Regions from separate parts of the Paraburkholderia sp. FW306-02-B genome, predicted to be linked through region 2. Evidence: riboswitches for the same ligand, from Rfam matches in the RefSeq annotation. Region 2 holds a riboswitch; each other region holds the start of a gene.

The links. A riboswitch is a leader RNA that binds a small molecule or an ion and turns the genes downstream of it on or off. The one in region 2 is predicted to bind cobalamin.
Region 1: linked by a shared signal. The riboswitch ahead of AC3WOG_RS04540 (TonB-dependent receptor domain-containing protein) and the one ahead of cobW (cobalamin biosynthesis protein CobW) in region 2 are both predicted to bind cobalamin.
Region 3: linked by a shared signal. The riboswitch ahead of AC3WOG_RS23405 (CbtB domain-containing protein) and the one ahead of cobW (cobalamin biosynthesis protein CobW) in region 2 are both predicted to bind cobalamin.

The regions. Positions count from the first base shown of each region.
Region 1 covers NZ_JBYSXZ010000001.1:1,010,055-1,015,016, reverse strand. The annotation lists gene AC3WOG_RS04545 (FecCD family ABC transporter permease) at 1-384, opposite strand, end outside; gene AC3WOG_RS04540 (TonB-dependent receptor domain-containing protein) at 412-2,319, opposite strand; cobalamin riboswitch at 2,411-2,668, opposite strand; gene AC3WOG_RS04535 (ATPase) at 2,876-3,232, shown strand; gene AC3WOG_RS04530 (cell division protein ZapA) at 3,229-3,543, shown strand; RNA gene ssrS (6S RNA) at 3,632-3,813, shown strand; gene AC3WOG_RS04520 (EVE domain-containing protein) at 3,918-4,376, shown strand; gene AC3WOG_RS04515 (SIMPL domain-containing protein) at 4,587-4,962, shown strand, end outside.
Region 2 covers NZ_JBYSXZ010000002.1:1,946,167-1,951,128, reverse strand. The annotation lists gene cobN (cobaltochelatase subunit CobN) at 1-882, opposite strand, end outside; gene cobW (cobalamin biosynthesis protein CobW) at 889-2,007, opposite strand; cobalamin riboswitch at 2,222-2,502, opposite strand; cobalamin riboswitch at 2,583-2,810, shown strand; gene cobA (uroporphyrinogen-III C-methyltransferase) at 3,029-3,781, shown strand; gene AC3WOG_RS29920 (cobalamin biosynthesis protein) at 3,778-4,224, shown strand; gene cobO (cob(I)yrinic acid a,c-diamide adenosyltransferase) at 4,221-4,823, shown strand; gene AC3WOG_RS29910 (cobyrinic acid a,c-diamide synthase CobB) at 4,827-4,962, shown strand, end outside.
Region 3 covers NZ_JBYSXZ010000002.1:539,547-544,508, reverse strand. The annotation lists gene AC3WOG_RS23410 (CbtA family protein) at 605-1,354, opposite strand; gene AC3WOG_RS23405 (CbtB domain-containing protein) at 1,366-1,587, opposite strand; cobalamin riboswitch at 1,574-1,779, opposite strand; gene AC3WOG_RS23400 (histidine phosphatase family protein) at 1,826-2,404, shown strand; gene AC3WOG_RS23395 (hypothetical protein) at 2,432-2,872, opposite strand; gene AC3WOG_RS23390 (alpha/beta hydrolase) at 2,999-4,075, opposite strand; gene AC3WOG_RS23385 (MarR family winged helix-turn-helix transcriptional regulator) at 4,539-4,962, shown strand, end outside.

The DNA.
Region 1 (4,962 bases), on a different contig from region 2:
GCAACCGGCGATCATCGCGACGAGGGCAAAAGTCGCCGCGCCGCCCGACACGCCTAACACGTAGGGCTCGGCCAACGGATTGCGCAGCAGCACCTGCAACAACGCGCCGGCTAACGCGAGCAACGCGCCGCACGCGAAGCCGGCCACCGCGCGCGGCAAACGCAGCGTGCGCACGATCTCGCCTGCAAGATCGGCTGACCCGACATGCGACGGCATGAGCGCCGCCAGCACGCGCGCGGGCGCGAGCGGCACGCTGCCGAGCGCGAGCGACGCCATCAGCACAGCCAGCGCGAGCACGGCAAGCACGAGCCAGATCGCGGCCGCGCGCTTCGCGCTCATGACGGGCATCGCCGTCGTGATCATCGGACCCGGGCTGCGGTTCATTCGCGCGATCTCAGGCAAGCGCGCCCGTCACTGCTGCTGCCAACCGACCGTGAGATACGCACCGCGCCGCGGCGAGTTATACGAGTAGGCCGTTTCATAGTCCTTGTCCAACAGGTTCTGGATTTGCGCGGCCACGTACCACGCCTTCGTGATGTTGTAGCGCGCCGACAGATTCACCACACCGTAGCCACCCAACTTGCCGCTGCTATCGTCGCGCGCGCCGCTGACGATCCACTCGCCGCCGACACGCCACCCCGCCATGCTGCGATTCACCGCCAGCGACGCGAAATGCCGCGCACGCCGCACGAGGTCGACATCGTTGTCGAGATCGACGGGATTTTGCAGCGTCGCCGCCGCGCGCACGTCCGTCTTGCCGAGATGACCGCTCCACGATCCCTCGACCCCCTGCACCTTCGCATGGCCGACGTTCTCCGCCAGATAGATGCCCGGCGTGACCTGCCGGTAGTCGATCAGATTCGAATAGCGTGTCTGGAACGCGCTCAGGCGCATCACGCCGAGCGCAGTCGACGCGTACTGCAACGCCGCTTCGATCGAATGACTGCGCTCAGGCTGAATCGACGGATTGCCGCTGATCGGATAGTACAGATCGTCGAAGCTCGGCGCGCGAAACGCATCCGAATAGCTTGCGCTCACCTTCCAATGCTCGGTGATGTCGAAGCCGTAGCCGAGATAGTAACTGTTCGCCCCGCCGAAATCGGAATACTGGTCGCGCCGCACGTTGGCCTGAATCTGGCTGCGCCCGAAGCGCCCCGTATAGCCGGCGAAACCCGAATTCACATGCCGGTCGGGGGCCGCGAACGTGTCCGAGTCGAGGCGCTGATCGAGATGCTCATAGCCGACCCGCAGCTTCTGCTGCGCGGCGAGCGCGAAATCGTTCTGCCACGTGTACTGGCGATTGTCGGTATCGAAGCGGCCGTTGTACACGCCGTTGGTGTTCGACACGCTGCGGTCGTCGCCTTCGGAGACGATAACGTGGCTGGTCCACCAGTCGGTCACCTTGCCGTTGGCGAACACCGACATTTGCCGCACTTTGCTATACAGGTTGTTCAGATCGGTCGGCACGCCGTACGCGTTATCGTAGCTATTGTTGCCGTTCGACTGGAAATACGTGACGCCTGCGTCCCACTTGTCATTGAACTTGTGACGCAACGAGGCGGAGATGCTCTCGTTCAGATAGCCGTTCGCATTCGGATTTGCGTTGGGCGCCTTACCCGGATTGAGCGACGAGAAGCCGTCGTCTTTCGCGCGCGCGAGAGAAACGCTGAAGGTGGTCTTGCCGTCTTTATCCAATGCGCCGTTCACGCCGGCCTGTTGCGTCTGCGTGTGATAGCTGCCGTAGCCCACCGAAAAATTGAAGCGCGGCGGATGATCGCCCCCGTCTTTCGTGAACACCTGCACGACGCCGCCGATTGCGCCCGAGCCGTATAACGCGGACACATTGCCGTTCACCACTTCGACGTGATCGACCTGATCGAGCGGGATCTGCGCGAGTTGCGGCGCACCGAGACTCACCGAGTCGACCCGCACGCCGTCGATCAGCACCAGCGATTGGGTCGACGATGCACCGCGCAGGAACAGGCTCGCGGTCGAACCAGGGCCGCCCGTGCGCGAGATTTGCGCGCCGGGTGCGCGTTGCAGCAGACCCGGCAAATCGGTCGCGGTCGCGTCGGCGATATCTTGCTGATCGAATAGTGTGGTCTGCGGGATCGTATCGGCGAGCGGCTGCGGCCCGCGCCCGGCGGTGACCACAACGGGCGACAACACCGTGGGAAAAGAACTCGCCGTGCCGGTATCCGACGAACTCACTGAAGAAGTAGCTGAAGAAGAAACCGAAGAAGACGCAGCCTGAGCGTGCGCGACGAGCGGCAGGCCCGCAAAGGCGAGCAACGCCGCGCGAGCGATGGGGGACAGCATGGGACGATATTCCTGTGGATAGCGTGCGCGGCCCGCTTCCCCGCAGGCCGATGCGTAACGAGGCGCCCGCGCTTTTTACGAATTTGCGCGGGACGGACCTCTCCCTCTGGCCGGTATCCGGGCTGGCGACACATCGATCCCACCTTCCCACGCGTGACGCGCAGTGGCACACTCGCGTGTTTAACTTCGAACACACGATCAGGATCGACCTGCATGACGACATGCGGTCGCTTACCGTTGCGGGGGCAGCGCAGGCTGGCGTGTTCAGGCGAACGTCGCGCCCTGCTTCCCGTTTAACTGCGCGCACTGTCGAAAAGCACGCGCGGGCACCAAAGTGCGGCCAGTTTAGGAGCGCCCCCCGGGTCCGTCAAGAATGGTTAATCCGTGCTCGATCTGTTCGGTTAAGTGCGGATTATTGTTCGATGCAGGCGTCGTTTTTCGTCATATGGTCGATAAAAGGCGGCACAAAGCGAGGTTGTTACGTCTCGAAACGAGACAATTGTCGGAACCTGCGACATTCCGCGCTAAAATGCGAGGTCTTTAGAGGACGCAGCACATGCTCACCGAACTCGAAACACTTTCACAAAATATCGGCAAGCTGATTGCGATCAGCCAGCGCCACAATGAAGCGCGACTCGCGCTCGAAGAGCAGCTCGCCCAAACGCGCGCCGAGGCGGAGGCCACACGTACTGAACTCGCGTTGCTGCGCGAGGAACGCGATGCGCTGCAAGCGGAACGCGACGCGCTGTCGGCGAAGATCGACGACGCACAGGTACGCCTGAATGCGATTCTCGAAAAACTGCCGCGAGCACGCGCGCAGACCGAGCCTGATAATCAGCTCGACCTGCTCGAACCCGCACAGCACGAGGTCGAAGCGGACAGCGCCGCCACCCGCCACGGAGAAAATGCATGACCACCAAGCAGATCGAAGTATCGATTCTCGGCGTGCCGTATCGCCTCGCCTGCTCGCCGGAAACCGAAGCAGCACTGCTCGAGGCGGTGGCGCGCGTGGACGCCGAAATGTCGAAGATCCGCAATAACAGCAACGTGCGCGGCACGGATCGCATTGCCGTCATGGCTGCGCTGTCGCTGGCATCGGAACTGCTTAAGCTGCAAACGAGCGTGCGACACGGAGAAGCATTTCCCGCTGAGGAAATCCGGCGTACAATGCGCCAAATGAACGAACAACTGGGTACTGTGATTCAGCAGTACAGCATGCAGTAAGTACTAGTGGCCGGTCCTGAGACCGGCTGCCGATTCAAACAAAATGCATGAGCAAAGACTCAGCAAGTGTTTGAGTTCAATCGGTTTAGCTTCCCTGCCTGGTTCGCCAAGGTCATATATTCCTTGAACCAATGCCATGTGCACGGTTGTGGAAATTTGTAGCACGGGTGTGCGCGTCACTCTGTCTGATGTACCCGAAGTGCTGCTAACTGCGACCAATTCTGAACCCCCGGTTCAGGATGCCGGCCTAGCGGCTAAGGCGGGGACCTTATTTAGAACGGCATCGGACTTTGGTTCGGTGCCGTTTTTCTTTGGGCGGTAGGTTCCTTCGCGTTTCTTTCGCATCTTCACCTTCCCAAGGTTCAATTCGATTCATGCGCTACTGGCTAATGAAGTCCGAACCGGACGAAGCAAGCATCGACCATCTCGCCAACGCACCGCAACGCACGTTGCCGTGGACCGGCGTGCGCAACTATCAGGCGCGCAACTTCATGCGCGACATGATGCAGGTCGGCGACGGCGTGCTGTTCTATCACTCGAGTTGTCCGGAGCCGGGCATCGCGGGACTCGCCGAAGTGTCGTCCACCGCTTATCCGGATCCGACGCAGTTCGACAAGAAGAGTCCCTACTACGATCCGAAGTCGTCGCAGGAAACGCCGCGCTGGCTGCTCGTCGATGTGGTGTTCAAGAAGAAGATCCCTTTGATTCCGCTTGCCGCGTTGCGCGAGCATGAAGAACTCGCGGACATGCGTGTGCTGGCGAAGGGCAACCGTCTGTCGATCACCCCGGTGACCGAAGCCGAATGGCGCTTCATCACAAAGCGGCTTGTTTGAAGCTGCATTTGCACGTGCGACGGGTTGTCGCTGCCTCACCTGCAAAACAGAAGCAAACCAGGACCCCAAACGTTGAAGCAACGTCAAATTGGGGAACCAAGCCGAGGTTACAAGCGCCTAACGGACTCGCAAACGAGACCTGCAAACGCCGTGCCATTGCATCCCGTTCGCATCAATCGCGCATAACCTGTTCAAGCATGGAGTCCATGAATGACAAAAAACACTGCACGTGCACTCGCACTCGCTCTTGTGTGCGTGGCCCCTGCCGCCCTCGCATTGACGCCGGCCATGGCGCGCGCCCAAGGCGTGACGCAATATCAGCCGGCCGGCGTGCTGTCGCTGAATGCACAGGCAAGCGCGGACGTGCCGCAAGATGTCGTCGACATCACGCTGTTTTATGAGCAGCAAGCGAGCGATCCGTCGGCGCTCACGTCAACGCTGAATCAGCACGCCGATTCGGCGCTGCAAAAGGCCAAGGGTGTGAATGGCGTGACCGCGCGCACAGGTTCGTTCTCGATCTATCCGTCCACCGACCGCGACGGCCGCATTTCCGCATGGCGCGGCCGTACGGAAGTCGTGCTCAAGT
Region 2 (4,962 bases):
CAGGATCACCTGCATGACCGGCGCGTCGCCGGCCAGGGCGAGCGGTTCGGGATCGTCGATCGCCGATGCGGCGAACGCGGTCGTGTTCAGAACCAGCGCGACATCATGCTGCGCGCACAACTGCTGCACGACTTCCCGGCTCATCGCGTCTTTCAGCGAGGTAATCGCGATCGGCAACGGATTCACGCCCTGTGCTTCGAGCGCATCGATCAGCGCGTCGAACACGGCCGTATTGGCCGCCTGCAAGTGCGCCTTATAGAACAGGATCGCCGCAGCCGGCGCATCCTGGCGCCAGCGCGCCTGCCAGTCGGCCATCGTCGGCGTATCGTGGACGGGATGGTAGAGCGTCGCGGCCGGCAACGCGCGCGGCGGTGCGGGTTCACGCCCCCAGCCGAATGAGCGATACGCAATGCAGCGCAGGAACGCCTCGGCATTCTGCGCGCCGCCTTCGCGCAGATAGCGCCATAACTGATGGCACAACGCGGCATCGGCTGTGCTGCGAGCGAGCAGATTCGGATCTTCCTGCAAATCGCCGGAGAACATCGCGAGCGTCTGCTTCTTGCGCTCGGCGAGCGCGACCACCTGTTCGATCCCGTAAGGCCAATACGCCTCGCCACCGAGGTGATCGACTACGACTACACGCGCATGCTGCAGCACGTCTTCGACATAGAAATCGACCGACGCCGGTTGCCGCAAATAAGTGACATTCGCGAGCCGCACGCTCAGGAAGCCCTCGCCCAAGCGAGGAAACACGCTGGCGAGCAGCGACAGCGTCGTATCGGCGGAGCTGAGCACCACGATATCGGCGGGCTGCTGATCGATTCGGATCACGCCTTGCGTATCGTCGACAAAACCGCCCGGCGTAGTGCGCAGCAGATGCATGACCGATTACGCCTGTTGCGGTTCAGCGCTCGACACGGCGCCCAATGCAGCGTCGAACGCACGTTGCAGCACGGCCTGATCAAGGTCTTCACCGATCAGCACGAAGCGGCTTTGCCGCCCCTCGCCCGCTTCGTCAATTTCACCGATTTCGCCGGCCTGCCAGCGGCGATCGAAGTAACTGTCGAAACGACGGCCCACGCCTTGAATCACGAGCCGCATCGCCGCGCCCGGCAACGCCGCAAAACCTTTGACGCGGTAAATCGTGTGCGTTTCGACCAACCCTTGCAGCGCGGCGATCACCGCTTCACGCGATGGCGCACTCGCGTGCACCGTCACGGAATCGAATTCGTCATGGTGATGGTCGGCGTCGTCAGCCGAACCATGGTGGTCGTGACGCAAGTGGATCGTTTCTTCGGAGGCGGCTTCGAGGCCGAGCAAAGTGTGCAGATCGAGTTGACCCATCTGCGCGCGCACGATCTTCACTTGCGGCGGAATCTCGCCACGGATGATGGTTTCGACAGCGGCTTGCTGTGCGTCGTCGAGCAAATCCGTTTTGTTCAGAATCACCAGATCGGCTGCGGACAGTTGATCTTCGAACAGTTCGTGTAGCGGCGATTCGTGGTCGAGATTCGGATCGGCCTTGCGCTGTGCATCGACGGCGTCCGGATTCTCAGCAAACTGGCCGCTCGCCGCGGCGGGGCCGTCCACTACCGTCACCACCGCATCGACAGTGAAACTGCTTTTGATCTGCGGCCAGTTGAACGCCTGCACCAGTGGCTTCGGCAGTGCGAGACCGGAGGTTTCGATCAGCACATGATCGATCTGCTCGCGGCGCTCGACGAGCTTTTCCATCACCGGGAAAAACTCTTCCTGCACCGTGCAGCACAGGCAGCCGTTCGCGAGTTCATACAGTTGCCCTTCGGTTTCGACGCCGTTTTCATCGCAGCCGATGCCGCAACCCTTGAGGATTTCACCGTCGATGCCGAGTTCGCCGAACTCGTTGACGATCACCGCGATGCGCTTGCCGCCCGCATGCTGAAGAATGTGCCGCAGCAGCGTGGTCTTGCCGCTGCCGAGAAAGCCCGTGACGATGGTGACGGGGATCTTGCGCATTTGAGTTTGCATCGTTGGGTCCATCCGAAGAGGTTGCACGTTCACACGCCGGCGGCCCGCGTCCTGATGCGCTTCACGCTCGAGCCCAGCACAAACCAGTGCCAGGCAAGCAAACACGAAAACAAAACACGGGGACGACAGCGGGGACGAAAAACGGCGTTGCCGCGGCAACAGAAAACAGAAAGCGTGAACGAGGTCATGAACGAGCCACCGCATCCCCGCGGTGTTCATCCGTCATAGTCTGGCCGGTATCCGGGCTGGCGAAAGCGCCGCTTCACCTTCCCGCGCGAGTGATTTCTCGCTCAGTGGTTATATGCCGACGCGGCCTTGCGCGTGGACATCGAAGCCGGCTCCGCGGCGCCGGAGAACGCATCCAGGCACCGCTTTTCGCTTACCGTTGCGGGGGCAGCACAGGTTGACCCGATCCATAGCAGGCGGGCGCCCTGTTTCCCGTTTAACTGCATGCGCACGAGCGCGCACACGAGCACCAAAGTGCGTGCGAGTGTAGGCCCGCAGTCCCGCGCCGTCAAGGAAGCGCGGGCCGCGCCGGCGCCTTATCGAGCGTGCTGGCGAGCGCCGCCATGTGCTATCGTATGCGCGCGTTTGGTGCTCGCACATGCGTTCGCATGTGCAGTTAAACGGGAAACAGGCAGCGCTCGATCGCGCTCAACCTGTGCTGTCCCCGCAACGGTAAGCGACCTGCGGCGCCTTGGCGCCGCGCATGCGTTTTCGATGTCACTGTCTGACGAATCAGACGGGAAGGCAAAGCGCATGAGGCCGCCAGCCCGGATACCGGCCAGACGCGGAGGCGGCGAACGTCACGCCGCCGGCTGCCTGAATCCGCGAGGGACGGATGGGAAGGCGCTGAAGCACGATGTGACGCGCCCGTTTGCGATTGCCGAGGAATCGCGGCGAGCGGCGTTGTCGTCGTGCGTAATCTGTCGCACCGCATGAGCGCTAATTCCGCCTGGATCGTCTTCACGGCCCGCCCGTCCCCCCTTGTCACGACATGGCACGCGCCATGCACGCCGCGATGAGCCGCGCCTGGCTGATCGGCGCCGGCCCCGGCGACGTCGAACTGATGACGCTCAAGGCGACTCGCGCGTTGGCGCAGGCCGATGTGGTGCTGGTCGACGATCTGGTGAATCCCGACGTGCTGCAGTTCGCCCGCGCCGACGCGCTGGTCGTCTACGTCGGCAAACGCGGCGGGCATCCGTCGACGCCGCAAGCTGGCATCGTCGCGCAAATGCTCGACCATGTGCAGGCCGGGCGCAGTGTCGCGCGTTTGAAAGGCGGCGATCCGTTCGTGTTCGGCCGTGGCGGCGAAGAGCAGCAGGCACTGCATGCAGCGGGCATCGAGGTGGAAATCGTCAACGGCATCACGGCGGGAATCGCGGCGCCCGCGGCAATCGGCATCCCGGTCACGCATCGCGATCACGCGCAAGGTGTGGTGTTCGTCACCGGACATGGCGCCGGAAGCGGTGAGCCGGACTGGGCGGCGCTCGTTGCCACGCGAATGACGCTTGTGATCTATATGGGTATGCGGCGGCTGAACGATATCGTCGGCGCAATGCTCGCGGCCGGCATGGGCGCCGACACGCCTTGTGCCGCGATCGAATCCGCTACGCGTCCTGAACAAAGGCATGCGCTCGCGCCACTCGGCGGCTTTGCCGACGCAGTCACGAACGCCGGGCTCGGCTCGCCGGCGATCGTGGTGATCGGCGGCGTGGCGTCGCTGGCGTTGGAGCGAGCCGTCGCTCACGCTAATGCGGTGGACGCGCAATGAAAGCGCTGAGCGTCGGCATCGGTTGCCGCTTGCACAGCTCGGCCGAGCAGATCGATACCGCCGTACGCGCGGCGCTCGGCCCCCATGCGTTCGACAAAATCAGCGCGATCGCCACCATCGACGTCAAAGCCCACGAAGCAGGCTTGCTCGAATTCTGCGCACGTCACGCATTACCATTGAAACTATTCAGCCGTGAGCAAATTGCGGCATTACCCGTTGCCGATGCCGAGCCTTCGGCGGCGGCACGCGAACACCTCGGCGTGGACGGCGTCTGCGAACCCTGTGCCTTGCTCGCTGCGGCCGCCGCTCAACCCCATACACCCGATGCACGCCTGATCGTGCGCAAAACCGCACTCGACGGCGTCACCGTAGCGATCGCTTCGACCGCTCACGCCGGCATCGACCAGACACGCAACGACTCCAACGAACAGGACCTTCCATGAAAACCGATCCCGAATCGCATCAACGCATGACCGAGCGCCGGCGCGAAGGCCACGAAAAGAAGCAGGCCGCCGCCACCGTCGAAAAGGGTCTGCTGATCGTCAACACCGGCACCGGCAAAGGCAAGACCACGGCCGCATTCGGCATGGCCGTGCGAGTGCTCGGACACGGCATGCGTCTGGGCGTCGTGCAATTCATCAAGGGCGCGCTGCATACCTCGGAGCGCGACTTCCTCGGCGCGATCGCCAATTGCGATTTCGTCACGATGGGCGACGGCTATACGTGGAACACGCAAAACCGCGACGCCGACATCGCCACCGCGCGCAAAGGCTGGGACGAAGCGCGCCGGATGATCGAAAGCGGCGACTATCAGATGGTGATCCTCGACGAACTGAACACGGTGCTGAAGTACGAATACCTGCCGCTCGACGAAGTGCTGTCCGTACTGAACGCGCGACCGGCAATGCTGCACGTGGTCGTGACCGGCCGTCATGCGCCGGACGCGTTGATCGAAGCCGCCGACCTCGTCACCGAAATGCGCATCGTCAAGCATCCGTATCGCGAGCAAGGCGTGAAAGCGCAGCGCGGCGTGGAGTTCTGAGCGATGTCCGCGCCCCCCAAGGGGACCTCCTTCGGGGCGTGCCCCGCCCTGTTCATTAGCGCGCCGGCTTCGGGTCAAGGCAAGACCACGATCACAGCAGGTTTGGCGCGCTACCACCGGCGGCTGGGGCGGCGTGTGC
Region 3 (4,962 bases), 1.4 Mb from region 2:
GGCGAGGCATGGGGGACGTGAGGGAGAGCCACCGCAGGTACCGAAGAAGTGCCGAACGAAACGCAGCCGCGAGTTACGCTAGCGCAGCGAAGACAAGCCGTTACGCTTGACAACCGCAGCCACCGGAAGCACCCTACGGACCCGTCAGTTTTGTGAAGTACCGCCACGGCGCGCGCAGCGCCGCCGGAAGAATGACTGCGTTGTCACTAGCGCGGAATGTGCGGGAACACCGATTCCAGATGCTCCACTGCCTCCTCCAAGCCAGGGGACCCGCTTAAGAGCTGGCGGTGTAAAGCCGCTTTCTTTTGCCTACTTTTCTTTGCGGCAGGCAAAGAAAAGTAGGTGCTCCCCCGCACAGGGGGAACGCTAATAAACCAACAAGAAAGCAAGGAAAGGCCAACGCCGTAGGCACACAGACATAAAGCGCCGCGAAGGCAAAAACAAACCTCACCCATTACCCCGTGGACTTGTCCACAGAAAATGTTCGCAAGCCTGTGGATAACATCCACACAACCGCGCCAAGTGCTTGATGTAATTAAACTCTTGCGCGCTGCACGCAAGCGAAAGCGAAAGCGCAACCACCTCAGCGATTGCGCACCCCACATCAGAGATAAACAGACTTAGTCGCCGCACGTCCCCTCGCGGCCAACAACCGGCTCCGCTCCACCATCGCGCCGAACAGCAGCCCGATCGTCGTCCACATGATCACCTGCATCCCAATCGCCGCGACGCGAAACTTCCATAGCAGCACAGCTGGAAAACCGGCCGGCACTTCGTTGATAGCCGGCATCGACAACTGCACAGCAGCAATGATCACGATAAACACCGCCCCCGCCACAATCGACCCATTCCACGCGCCCAACTTCATCACCGCGCGACGCCGTACCTTCAGCGAAAACACCATCGCGGTCAGCGAAACAGCAATCATCAGGAAGAACAAACCGGTTCGCGTCCCGATCGTCTCAGGATCGCCCACCGACGGTGGATTCGCCGGATACTTGATGTTCGGGACGATCACCAACGCAATGAACGCGCCAAGTGCAAGCCATGCAGACAACGCGCGCGCACTCAACGTACCAGCCCGGCCATACGCATACGCGAACACCAGCGAGAACAGTCCGCCGAACGCCGCGCCATACGTCACCACGCCTGTCAGCAACCCCAAACCCGCTTGCGTGCCGCGGCTCACCAGTTCGTCGTGTTCGTGCGCGTCGCCGCTCGCTACTACTGCCTTTTCCTCGAACGAAATCGCCTGCTCGACCTGCGGTTCGCCCACGACTCTGGCAAAGCCGAACGTGAGCAGTCCCGCGGCGATGCCTGCAAGCATGCCGCGTACCAACAATTTACCAACCATGTTCGACTCCGTTAGTGGCAGGGAAAGCCCAGCAAATGACGGCCATCGTGCACGAACTCATGCACATACATGCCGGGAATCAGCGACGTAGCGCCCTGTTCCGCACCAACGAAATAAAGCGCGAGCAACAGCAGCAAGCCGCCGAACACGACCCAGGGCAGCAGCTCGCGCAGCGGTATCGGCGTGGGTCGAGTGGCAGGCTGAGCAGCCGGATCGAAAACAGCATCGGTCATGATGGACATCTCCTGGGGGGTAACGCGCCCCGATAGTCGATTGAAGAGGAATGGTGCGAAGCTCAGGTCTGGCTTTCGGCGTGTGAATCACCGATTACAGTGGCGCGACCGCGCCGGGCTCTCACCGGCTTCCGCGCTTCGCAGTCCCGCTATTCTACGCGCTAAACTTTGCCCCTCGGTAGCGCAAAACATGCACGCAGCGTCCGGCTTTTGCCCGGCTTCTAAGGAAAGGAACTGAATGGACATCCGGCTGTTACTGATCAGCCACGCGTCGACTGCCGCTATGCGCGCAGGCCGCTTCCCCGCCGACGATCCACTCGACGAGCGCGGCCTCGCCGAAGCCAGCGCCGCGCGTGAGCGTCTGTCGATCGCTCGCGACGCGACGGTTTTCGTCAGCCCGGCCCTTTGTGCACGCGCTACGGCATCGGCATTAGGGCTCGCGGCGACGGTCGCGTCCGAACTGGCCGATATCGACTACGGACAATGGCATGGCCGGCGCCTCGCGGACCTCGCCGTCGAGGCACCGCAGGACCTCACCGCATGGACGCGCGATCCGGATGCGGCCGCGCATGGCGGCGAGTCGTTTAGTCAGCTCGTGAAACGGGTAGGCCAATGGCTCGACGCGCCAGGCGATGCACCAAACGATGCACGCAGCGTCGTCGGTGTCACGCATGCGCCGGTGATCCGGGCCGCGATCGTTCACGCGCTGGGTGCGTCGCCCGCAGTGTTTCCACGCATCGAAATCGCGCCGCTTTCGGTGGTCGAGTTGCGACGCTCGCAGCGCGGTTGGGCGTGGTGGCCAGCGCGGCAGCAATAGCGGCCGCGTGGGCAAGCAAAACAACACTCACTTGCCCGAGACGACCAGCCGCAGTTTGTTCGATCCCGCCGGCGTCGCGGTAATCTCGGTCCGCTTGCCGGGTGTGCCTACATAAAAGTGTTGACGTCCCGGCGAATTCTGATCGTGCGTCGCCTCCGGCAAACATGATGCGATGTCGGCCGCGACGGCTTGCAGCGCGTCCGCGTTCGAACCGGCATCGTGATGCGGCGTCCACATACATTGGTAGCTGCCGTGGCTCGCGGAACACTGCGCGTCGTCGCCGTAGGGTTGCGCGACACCTTTGCCGTCCTCCGGCGTCAGCGAGGCCAACCCGCCCGGCGCGGCCGCAACGATGCGTTTGAGCGACGCGCAGGGACTAGGCGCATCGTCGGCATTCGCACTGAACGGCAGCAAGGCGCTTAGAGATACAGCGGCAATCGCCGCAGCGAATATCCTGGTCTTGTTCATCTCGACACAGTCCTTCAAAAGGGGGCTCTAGCGTAGCAGCACGGTTCGTGCCCATCGCGTGCCGGTGACGTGCCCTTGAGGACAGTCCGCTGTCCGCGCCGTCACGCTGATTCAGCGCCACCTCGCTCATTGTTCACATCCTTTGGTGTCGAACATCGCCGCTAGCGCGCATACCGACGTAAGCATGTGTGCGCCGTCGTGACCGACGCCTGGCACGATGTGAAAGCGCTGCTTCATACCGTCCGGATGACGCGCGGTGATATAGCGGTAATACGCCTGCGCCCGCGCGACACGTTGCGGGCCTTGCGCTTCGGCGGCGCAGGTTTTATCGAGCGCTTTTTGCTGGGGATTATCGTCCGCGCCGCCGACGAGGTAGTCGATGCGGCGCGCCGCATACGCCGCTTCCAGTTGCGCGGGCGAACGGTCGTCGAGATACGGCGGCCGATTGTCCATGCCGTATTTCCACTGGTTGAAGTCGGCGCATTGCGAAGCATCGAACGGCGCGGCGACGCCTTGCGCATCCGGCCGTTGCGCATCGAAATACGCATACGTCGACGGACTTGCCACCACATAGCGCACGTGGACGCCCTCATCGGTCAGCGCCGCGATGTTGCGCACCGCGACCGCATGACGCTGCACGACCTGCGCGCCGCCGGAATGCCCCACGAACACGACATGCCGCAGATTCGGGAACAGCTGGCGATCGGCGAGCCGCGTCACGATTGCGTCCAGTACCGCGAATGAACTGATGGGCACCGGCGCTTGCGCGGCTTCGCCGTCCATCCACGCGTTGCCGGTCCAGTGCAGCAGATCGGCCGGTTCGTTATGCACGCGCGCATCGAGCGTGGCCAGAAACTGCGGCGCGATCAGCAGCGTGGAGTCAGCGTCCGCGCGAGCTGCGTCGCGTGCATTGTGCGCGGTGCGAAAGTACACGTCCGCGTTGCGCAACTTGCCGTGAATCACGATCACCGCACGCGTGACTTGCGGCTGCGCGACATTCCAATCTTTCGACAGATACAGTGGAAATTCAGCGTGTCCTTGCGGCGTATCGATCGCGAACCGCGTGTCCGCGATCGTCGCAACCGGCTTCAGATGCGGCTCGTCACCATGCACCGCGAACGCCGGTCGCACGAGCGTCATCAGCGCTGCAACGCTTGCTGCCGCGCTCAATAGCGCGAGACGTCGTGAGAGATTGAAAATCATGCAGCTTGCTCCTGATAGTCCGACACGTTGTCCGCCTAGCTGCTCTGGCAAGCCCGTTTAAGCACCATCCATACATATTGAGTATGGCAACGCAAGGGCAGCCCCCAGAAGAAGTGAACTGCCACCGCTGAAGTACCGTTCGGCGCGCGCAGCGCCGCCGGAAGCATGACGGCCTTGTCACCAGTGCGGAGTGTGCGAGGACACTGATTCCAGATGCACCACTACCTCCTCCAAGCCAGGGGACCCGCTTAAGAGCTGGCGGTGTAAAGCCGCTTTCTTTTGCCTACTTTTCTTTGCGGCGGCAAAGAAAAGTAGGTGCCGCCCCGCACAGGGGCAACACTAATAAACCAATAACAGAAGAAAAAGCCACCCCCGCAGGCGCACAACCAACAGCACTGCGCGAAGCAAAAAAACCCCAATTCAATAGTTTGCTAACGAATATATTAGAAATACAATACCGCCCATGCCGACCCTCGACACCTTACGCCGCACAGTCAGCAGCACCTTGATCCTAGCCGCCAGAAAATGGCGGCGCACAAGCCATGACGTGCTCACGGCCTTCAACGTCTCCGAAGCATGCGCCACGCCGCTGCTAACAGCGAGCCGCCTAGGCGAAGCAGTACGTCAGGTAACACTGGCCGATCTAATCGGCATCGAAGGCCCATCGCTAGTCCGGCTGCTCGACCAACTATGCGCAGCGGGCCTCATGCGCCGCGACGAAGACCCAGACGACCGGCGCGCGAAAACGGTCGCCCTGACCGACGAAGGCCGGGCCGTCACCGCGAAGATAGAAGAAGAACTGGTCACCCTGCGCACGCGGGCTTTAAAAGACGTCACGCGCAGCGATCTCGAAGCGACCTTGCGGGTACTGGCCGCCTTCGTGGCCG